2 regions of the Bacillus sp. MC1252 genome follow, and region 1 is predicted to be linked to the other one. Evidence: predicted binding sites of a transcription regulator. Region 1 holds the regulator's gene; the other holds the start of a gene.
What was found. The regulator NrdR, encoded in region 1, represses ribonucleotide reductase genes. The targets are predictions, from matches to a motif close to AACACNATATATNGTGTT.

Region 1 (3,720 bases):
CCATCATTCCAACAACGACGGGTGCCGCTAAAGCGCTTTCTTTAGTGCTTCCGCACATGAAAGGGAAATTACATGGACTTGCGCTTCGCGTGCCAGTCTCAAATGTGTCGATGGTTGATCTTGTGGTCGACTTGAAAAAAGATGTGACAGCAGAAGAGGTAAATGCTGCCTTCTCAAATGCATCAAAAACATCTCTTGCCGGCATTTTAGATTACACGGATGAACCGCTTGTCTCCACAGACTTTAACACAAATCCTTATTCAGCTGTCGTTGATGGACTCACAACGATGGTGATGGAAGATAGAAAAGTGAAAGTCCTTGCATGGTATGACAATGAATGGGGCTATTCATGCAGAGTGGTAGATCTTGTCAAGTATGTTGGCTCACAGATGAAAGAGCTGTCTGCTGTTTGAAATGAAGAAGACGAACGTCCCTTTTCAAGAAATGAGAGAAAATCCCACTAAAAACACAGCTTGCAAAATGGGTCTAAACAAAGTATACTATTTTTCGTGAACTTCTTGTTCGCAGACTCATTCGGGTATACTTAAAGGGTTAGGACCTCTTAGGACTAACTTTCCCCCGTGGTATATGTCCGGTCCGGCTGCTTAGAACTTCACTCTTTCATTCTTGTTTAAGGGGGGTCCATGATGGAAACAATCGGACGTCACGTTATCTCCGAGCTATGGGGATGCGACTGTGATAAACTGAACGACATGGATTTTATTGAAAAAACGTTTGTAAATGCAGCTTTGAAATCAGGAGCTGAGGTAAGAGAGGTTGCTTTTCACAAATTTGCACCTCAAGGAGTAAGTGGAGTTGTCATTATTTCTGAATCTCATCTGACAATTCACAGCTTTCCTGAACATGGTTATGCGAGCATAGATGTCTATACTTGCGGCGACCTAGATCCGAATATCGCAGCAGATCATATCGGAGATGAACTAGGTGCTGAAACAAGAGAGAACATCGAAATTCCTCGAGGCATGGGACCTGTACAAGTGAAACAGGCACAAGCCAAAGCACTGTAAACATAAAAAAGATTGCAATGGGAGCTGGCCAAAAGCATTGAATGCCTTTGTGTTATGCTCCTTTTTATATTGTTTCATATACAACATCCAACATTCCCAAACTTGTCTATACTTTTGTTCTAGGAAAACAAAGGTTTTTTTTATAAAATAAAGAAGAGGCGTAAAGGTAAAGGGGATATGTGTATGACTTTAGGACAAAAGTTCAAACGATTGATTTCAAACCATACGGAAACATCTGACCATCATCCGGTGTCAGAGCTGAAATGCCGTTACTACAAATCGACAAATGCAAAAGTTTTTCAAGCGGTGGAAGCCCTTCTTTCCCGAAACGATTCCTATCAAGTGACATCTGTTTCAGCAGAACGAGGTGAAATCAGCGCAAACATACGAATGCCGAAAAAAGCCTTTCTCGTGGCGACTGTCATTTCAATTCGTCCTTTTGAAACAGCTGTCGATTTTAACGTGACAACAGAAACGGCCCTGCCAACAGATTTTGGCTACAGTCAAAAGACCGTTTTGTCCCTTTATGAAGAACTAGACAAACAACTTCCAAGAATAGATCGGAGCTGATGAAATGAAATGTCCGACATGTCAGCACCTTGGCACAAGGGTGCTTGATTCAAGACCAGTAGATGAAGGGAAATCCATTCGTCGTAGAAGAGAGTGCGAAAGCTGCCAATATCGCTTTACGACGTTTGAAAAATTAGAAGAATTACCGCTTATTGTAGTGAAAAAAGAAGGTATACGAGAAGAATTCAGCCGGGAAAAGATGCTGAGAGGACTCATCAAAGCGTGTGAAAAGCGTCCTGTCGCTTTAAAACAGCTGGAAGATGTTTGCTTTAACATCGAAAAAGAATTGCGTAATCAAGGCATGTCAGAAGTAAAAAGTGAGCTTGTTGGTGAAATGGTGATGGACGAGCTGGCGAAAATTGATGAAGTGTCTTACGTCAGGTTTGCTTCGGTTTACCGGCAGTTTAAAGACATCAATGTATTTATTGACGAATTAAAAGATTTATTAAAGAAAGAACGCTAAAAAAGAGCTGAAGATTCTTCATGCTCTTTTTCCTGCGTAAAGCGTAAAACGCAAAAAGAGTGTACAATGGAAACAATCGTATTCAGGGGGAGGATCAGCAAATGACAGAGCATTGGAAGGAAGTGCTAGCCGTCGATCCGTATGTCGTCAAAAGCGCTTCATTGCTCGGTGACATCGATAGACAGCTCATCACTCTTTTATATCAGCCGCTAATTGGCATGTCCGCTTTCAGCTTATACATGACGCTGTGGGGAGAGCTGGAACAAAATCGTATGTGGGGAAAGCCCGCACCTCATCGGCAGCTCATGGTCATGCTGCAAACGAATTTAAATGATATTTTTGAGGAACGTTTAAAACTTGAAGCGATCGGATTACTCCGCACATATGAACAGGAAACGGAAGAGGGCAGACTGTTTACATATGAGCTCGTGCCGCCGCTAAGGCCTGATGAGTTTTTCCAAGACGGTATGCTGAATGTCCTTTTGTACCATCGTGTAGAAAAAGCAAAATATATGCAGCTTCGTGATTATTTTTCTTATCCAGGTGTTCCTGCAGAAGCGAAGAACATTTCACGTTCGTTTGAAGAAGTCTTTCACGTATTGCAGCCAGGCGAACGCAAGATGACAGAAGAAATCAATCAGGCATCATCGCTTGATCAGGGCTATGAATATGTGACAGTTGGATCCAGTCAGCCGGCACCGCTCTCAGACGAATCCTTTGATTTTGATCTGTTGTTAGCGGGCATGTCTGACATGATGATTCCAAGAAAGGCTTTGACAAGGCAGGTGAAAGAGACGATTAAGAAGTTAGCTGTTGTATACGGCATCACCCCGCTGCAAATGCAAAATATTGTAGCCGGCGCCTGTGGTTCGGATCAAATGATCTCAACAGAAGAGCTAAGAAAAGCAGCAAGAGACTGGTATCAAATTGAATACAGAGGCGAACAGCCGAAACTGATTGATCAAAAACAGCCAAGACATTTACGTCACGATGCCTCAAAGCCGCCATCGGCAGATACACCTGATGCCAAATTGATTGAAAAGCTAGATCATATTTCGCCCAGGGAGCTTCTAAAAGATATGGCAGATGGCATTGAGCCAACGTATGCTGACTTAAGAATTGTCGAAGATATCATGCTCGAGCAGCAGCTAGAGCCAGGTGTCATGAACGTTCTAATCTACTATACACTGCTGAAAACAGATATGAAGCTGTCCAAAACGTATATGCAAAAAATCGCTGCCCATTGGGTGAGAAAGAAAATTAAAACCGTTGAGGCGGCCATGAAAATGGCAAAAGAAGAGAACAGGCAAATGACTGAGTGGGCGCAGCAGAAAAAGCAGCGAAGCCCATATGGATCAGGAAAAGTCGTCCGCGAGGAGAAACTGCCTGACTGGATGAAAGAAACTGAAACGAAAGAACAGCCGGCAAAAGAACAAGCGGACAGTCTGTCTACAGAGGATCTTGAACGAGAAAAAGAAAAACTGTTAGATCAGTTTAAAAATATGAAAAAATACAATGCACATTAATGTGAGGTGAGATGGAGATGAAACCGATCGGTCGTTCATTTGAACAGCTAAAAGGACGAGTAGATTTTCGCGTGAGATACAATCAGATTAAAGAAAGTGTGTTAGCTGATGAAGGTGTAAAAGCCTTTTTAAA
Region 2 (3,720 bases), 870 kb from region 1:
ACAGGTCTGTATATTCAATCTGTTTTATATGATTACACATTTACCGAAGAGAAAAGTGACCCCGCCTTTAGAGAGGAAATGACGCTGTTTGAACAGCAGCATGGGCCGCTTCGGCTGCATGAAAAGCTAAAGGCAGTAGATCCTGACGCTGCAAAAGCGATCCATCCGAATAACGTCCGCCGTGTGATCCGGGCGCTAGAGGTGATACATACAACCGGTCAAAAAATGTCTGAGATGCAAAACGGGCATCAGGAAGTTCCTCTTTACGACACAGCCTTCATTGGGCTGAAAATGGAGCGAGAGCTTTTGTACGAGCGCATTCATCAAAGAATTGATATGATGTTAGATGAGGGCTTAATGGAAGAAGTGAGAGCGCTATATCAATCTGGTTTGAAGGATTGTCAGTCTGTTCAAGCGATTGGTTATAAAGAACTGTATGCCTATTTTCAAGGTGACTGCTCTCTTAATGAAGCCATCCGGCAATTAAAGCAAAATTCCCGGCGATATGCGAAGCGTCAGTTTACGTGGTTCCGTAATAAAATGGATGTCACCTGGTTTGATATGACACCACCTTGCCACTTTTCAGACAAAAAAGAGGAAATTTTCGCATATATAGCAGGAAAGCTTGGACTTAAAGCGAAACTGTAGTTATCAGAATCAAGGAGGACGAAACATGAAACCGATTAATATTCAGGACCAATTTTTGAATCAGATCCGCAAAGACAATACATTTGTCACCGTATTTTTACTGAATGGCTTTCAGCTTCGCGGTCAAGTGAAAGGATTTGACAATTTTACAGTGCTGCTTGAGACAGAAGGGAAGCAGCAGCTTATTTATAAACACGCCATTTCTACATTTGCACCTCAAAAAAATGTAAATCTAGAATTAGAATAGGACAATTTGTATCTAATAGCCCCATGCATCTGCGAATAAACCGGCCGGAACCCGCTACGTTTTTTGTCAGTGCAGAGGGGCTATTTTGTATGCCGTGAAACTTTTCTGTCCATTTTGCGTATGATTCCTTATTGGACTTTTAAAAAGGTGAGGGGATTTATATGGAAAATGCAGAACTTGAATTAAGAAGGATTAGAGTGATACTCCTTTTGATTGGAATCGTTGTCTTATTTGGATCGTGTGCCATTTCAAACATTGAAACGAGACAGGAAAGCTGGCATAACCATTCTTATCAAAATGATAATGGAAATATAGAAGGCCTTTTACAATCAGCTGTTGCGCTAAAAAATAATCACTTTGCTGTTGTTAAGGATGATGAAGTACATGTGTACCGGTTTGATGAAAAAGAAGGGGAGCTGACCCTCGTTAAAACGGAATACATAGATGAATGGGACGAAGAATATGATGATGGGCTTGATGAAGAGTAAGCACGTCAATTTACAAATGTATGTGAAGTCGCTACACTATAATCATGCATCAGACATCTAGACAGAAAAGGATGAGTTCATGTCACACAAAATTAAAATTAATCACTGGGAACAAACTTGTGAAGACGACTCCTGTTTCGAATATGGAACAAGTGTTTCTGTAAATGGGAAAGAATTAGTGAGAGAAGCTTCAATCGTTTCTGCGCTTGAAGCGGTGCTAAAAGAATTAGGTGTTGAAGTGGAAATAACAGAAGTGTCAGAAGATTTACAGTGCGATGCCTACAAAAAATAAAACAAAAAGTCTAGTCTACTAAGCGATTTTTTTTCGTGTTATGATAGATTTCGGTTTCAGTTGAATAGGGAGTAGGGCAGTCTATTTTTAGATCCTGCTCTGCTCTATTTATTTGAACGTACGAGTTCGGCTATGAATGTTCGGCCGGGTTGGTTGATTTTTTTCGTTTCGAACATCTATATGTTGTGTTTTAAAAAAACATAGTATACTATATATAGTGAATAACGAAATGATCAACAATACTAAAAACTAGGTCGTGATGGAATTGATTCAAATCGTATTTGATTCAAAAACAGGAAATGTTCAACGCTTTTTGGACAAGACCCCTTTTACAGACAAACAAAAATTGACTGGAGAAGAGTTTTTGGATACGCCGTTTATTCTCGTCACCTTTACGACAGGATTTGGACAAGTCCCTAGTACCACTCAGTCCTTTTTAGAGAAAAATGCTCACCTTTTACTAGGTGTAGCGGTGAGTGGCAACAAAGTGTGGGGAGATAATTTTGCAAAAAGCGCCGATACGATTTCTAAACAATATCAAGTTCCTATTTTGCACACCTTTGAACTAAGCGGAACAAAAAGGGATGTTGAATTGTTTACACAGGAGGTAGAAAGAATTGTCACAAAATCAGGTTCCAAAGTGGATACAATTAAATAACGAGATTATGATTCAAAAAGAAGGAAAGTTTCAGTTCGATAAGGACAAAGAAGCTGTACATAGTTATTTCGTAGATTATATTAATCAAAACACGGTCTTCTTTCACAACTTAGAAGAGAAGATTGATTACTTAATAGAAAACGACTACTATGAGGAAGAATTTTTAAGGCAATACAGCATGGCAGATATTAAAGAAGTATTTGAAGCTGCATATGCCAAAAAATTTAGATTCCCATCATTTATGAGTGCGTTTAAGTTTTACAATGATTATGCACTGAAAACAAATGATAAAAAGAAAATCCTTGAACGCTATGAAGACCGCATTTCAGTTGTGGCTCTTTTCTTCGCGGGCGGAGACAAAGAAAAAGCACTTGAGTTTGTAGAACTAATGATCAACCAAGAATATCAGCCAAGTACTCCAACATTCTTAAACGCTGGACGTAAAAGACGCGGTGAGCTTGTGAGCTGCTTCTTGCTTGAAGTGAATGACTCTTTAAACGATATTTCAAGAGCGATTGATATTTCCATGCAGCTTTCGAAACTAGGCGGCGGCGTCAGTTTGAACCTGTCAAAACTTCGTGCGAAAGGCGAAGCAATCAAAGATGTAGAAAACGCGACAAAAGGTGTCGTAGGCGTGATGAAGCTTCTTGATAATGCATTCAGGTATGCAGATCAAATGGGACAAAGACAGGGGTCAGGCAGTGCCTACCTCAATATTTTCCACAGAGATATCAATGATTTCTTAGATACGAAAAAAATCTCTGCTGATGAAGATGTTCGTGTGAAAACACTTTCCATTGGTGTTGTCATCCCAGACAAATTTATCGAGCTTGCAAGAGAAGATAAAACAGCTTACACTTTCTATCCGCACACAGTCTATAAAGAATATGGACAGCATCTTGATGAGATGGACATGGAAGAAATGTATGACGAGCTTGTGGAAAACCCGAAAGTCAAAAAAGAAAAAGTCAATCCGAGAAAACTTCTTGAAAAATTGGCTGTTCTGCGCTCAGAATCAGGCTATCCATATATCATGTTCCAAGATAATGTGAATAGAGAGCATGCGCTGAACCATATTTCACGTGTGAAATTCTCAAACCTTTGCTCAGAAGTGCTTCAGGCTTCAGAGGTATCTTCTTACACGGACTATGATCAAGAAGATGAGATCGGTCTGGATATTTCTTGTAACCTTGGTTCATTAAATATCATGAATGTCATGAAAAACAAATCAATTGAAAAAACAGTCAAGCTTGCAACAGACTCGTTAACGCTTGTATCTGAAACAACGGATATTCGCAATGCACCGGCTGTTAGAAAAGCAAACAAAGCAATGAAATCAATTGGGCTTGGCGCAATGAACCTTCACGGGTATTTAGCTCAAAATCAA

Region 2: a site for NrdR is predicted at 1,880-1,897, ahead of nrdI (class Ib ribonucleoside-diphosphate reductase assembly flavoprotein NrdI). Genes of this name have one in related genera too.

The regions. Positions count from the first base shown of each region.
Region 1 covers NZ_CM166369.1:2,548,548-2,552,267, reverse strand. Annotated here, with positions in the region: gene ACYH0L_RS13125 (glyceraldehyde-3-phosphate dehydrogenase) at 1-413, shown strand, start outside; gene speD (adenosylmethionine decarboxylase) at 648-1,028, shown strand; gene ACYH0L_RS13115 (cytosolic protein) at 1,212-1,598, shown strand; gene nrdR (transcriptional regulator NrdR) at 1,603-2,061, shown strand; gene dnaB (replicative helicase loading/DNA remodeling protein DnaB) at 2,163-3,587, shown strand; gene dnaI (primosomal protein DnaI) at 3,605-3,720, shown strand, end outside.
Region 2 covers NZ_CM166369.1:1,679,062-1,682,781, forward strand. Annotated here, with positions in the region: gene miaA (tRNA (adenosine(37)-N6)-dimethylallyltransferase MiaA) at 1-648, shown strand, start outside; gene hfq (RNA chaperone Hfq) at 674-895, shown strand; gene ACYH0L_RS08410 (YmzC family protein) at 1,057-1,383, shown strand; gene ACYH0L_RS08415 (hypothetical protein) at 1,463-1,675, shown strand; gene nrdI (class Ib ribonucleoside-diphosphate reductase assembly flavoprotein NrdI) at 1,941-2,333, shown strand; gene nrdE (class 1b ribonucleoside-diphosphate reductase subunit alpha) at 2,293-3,720, shown strand, end outside.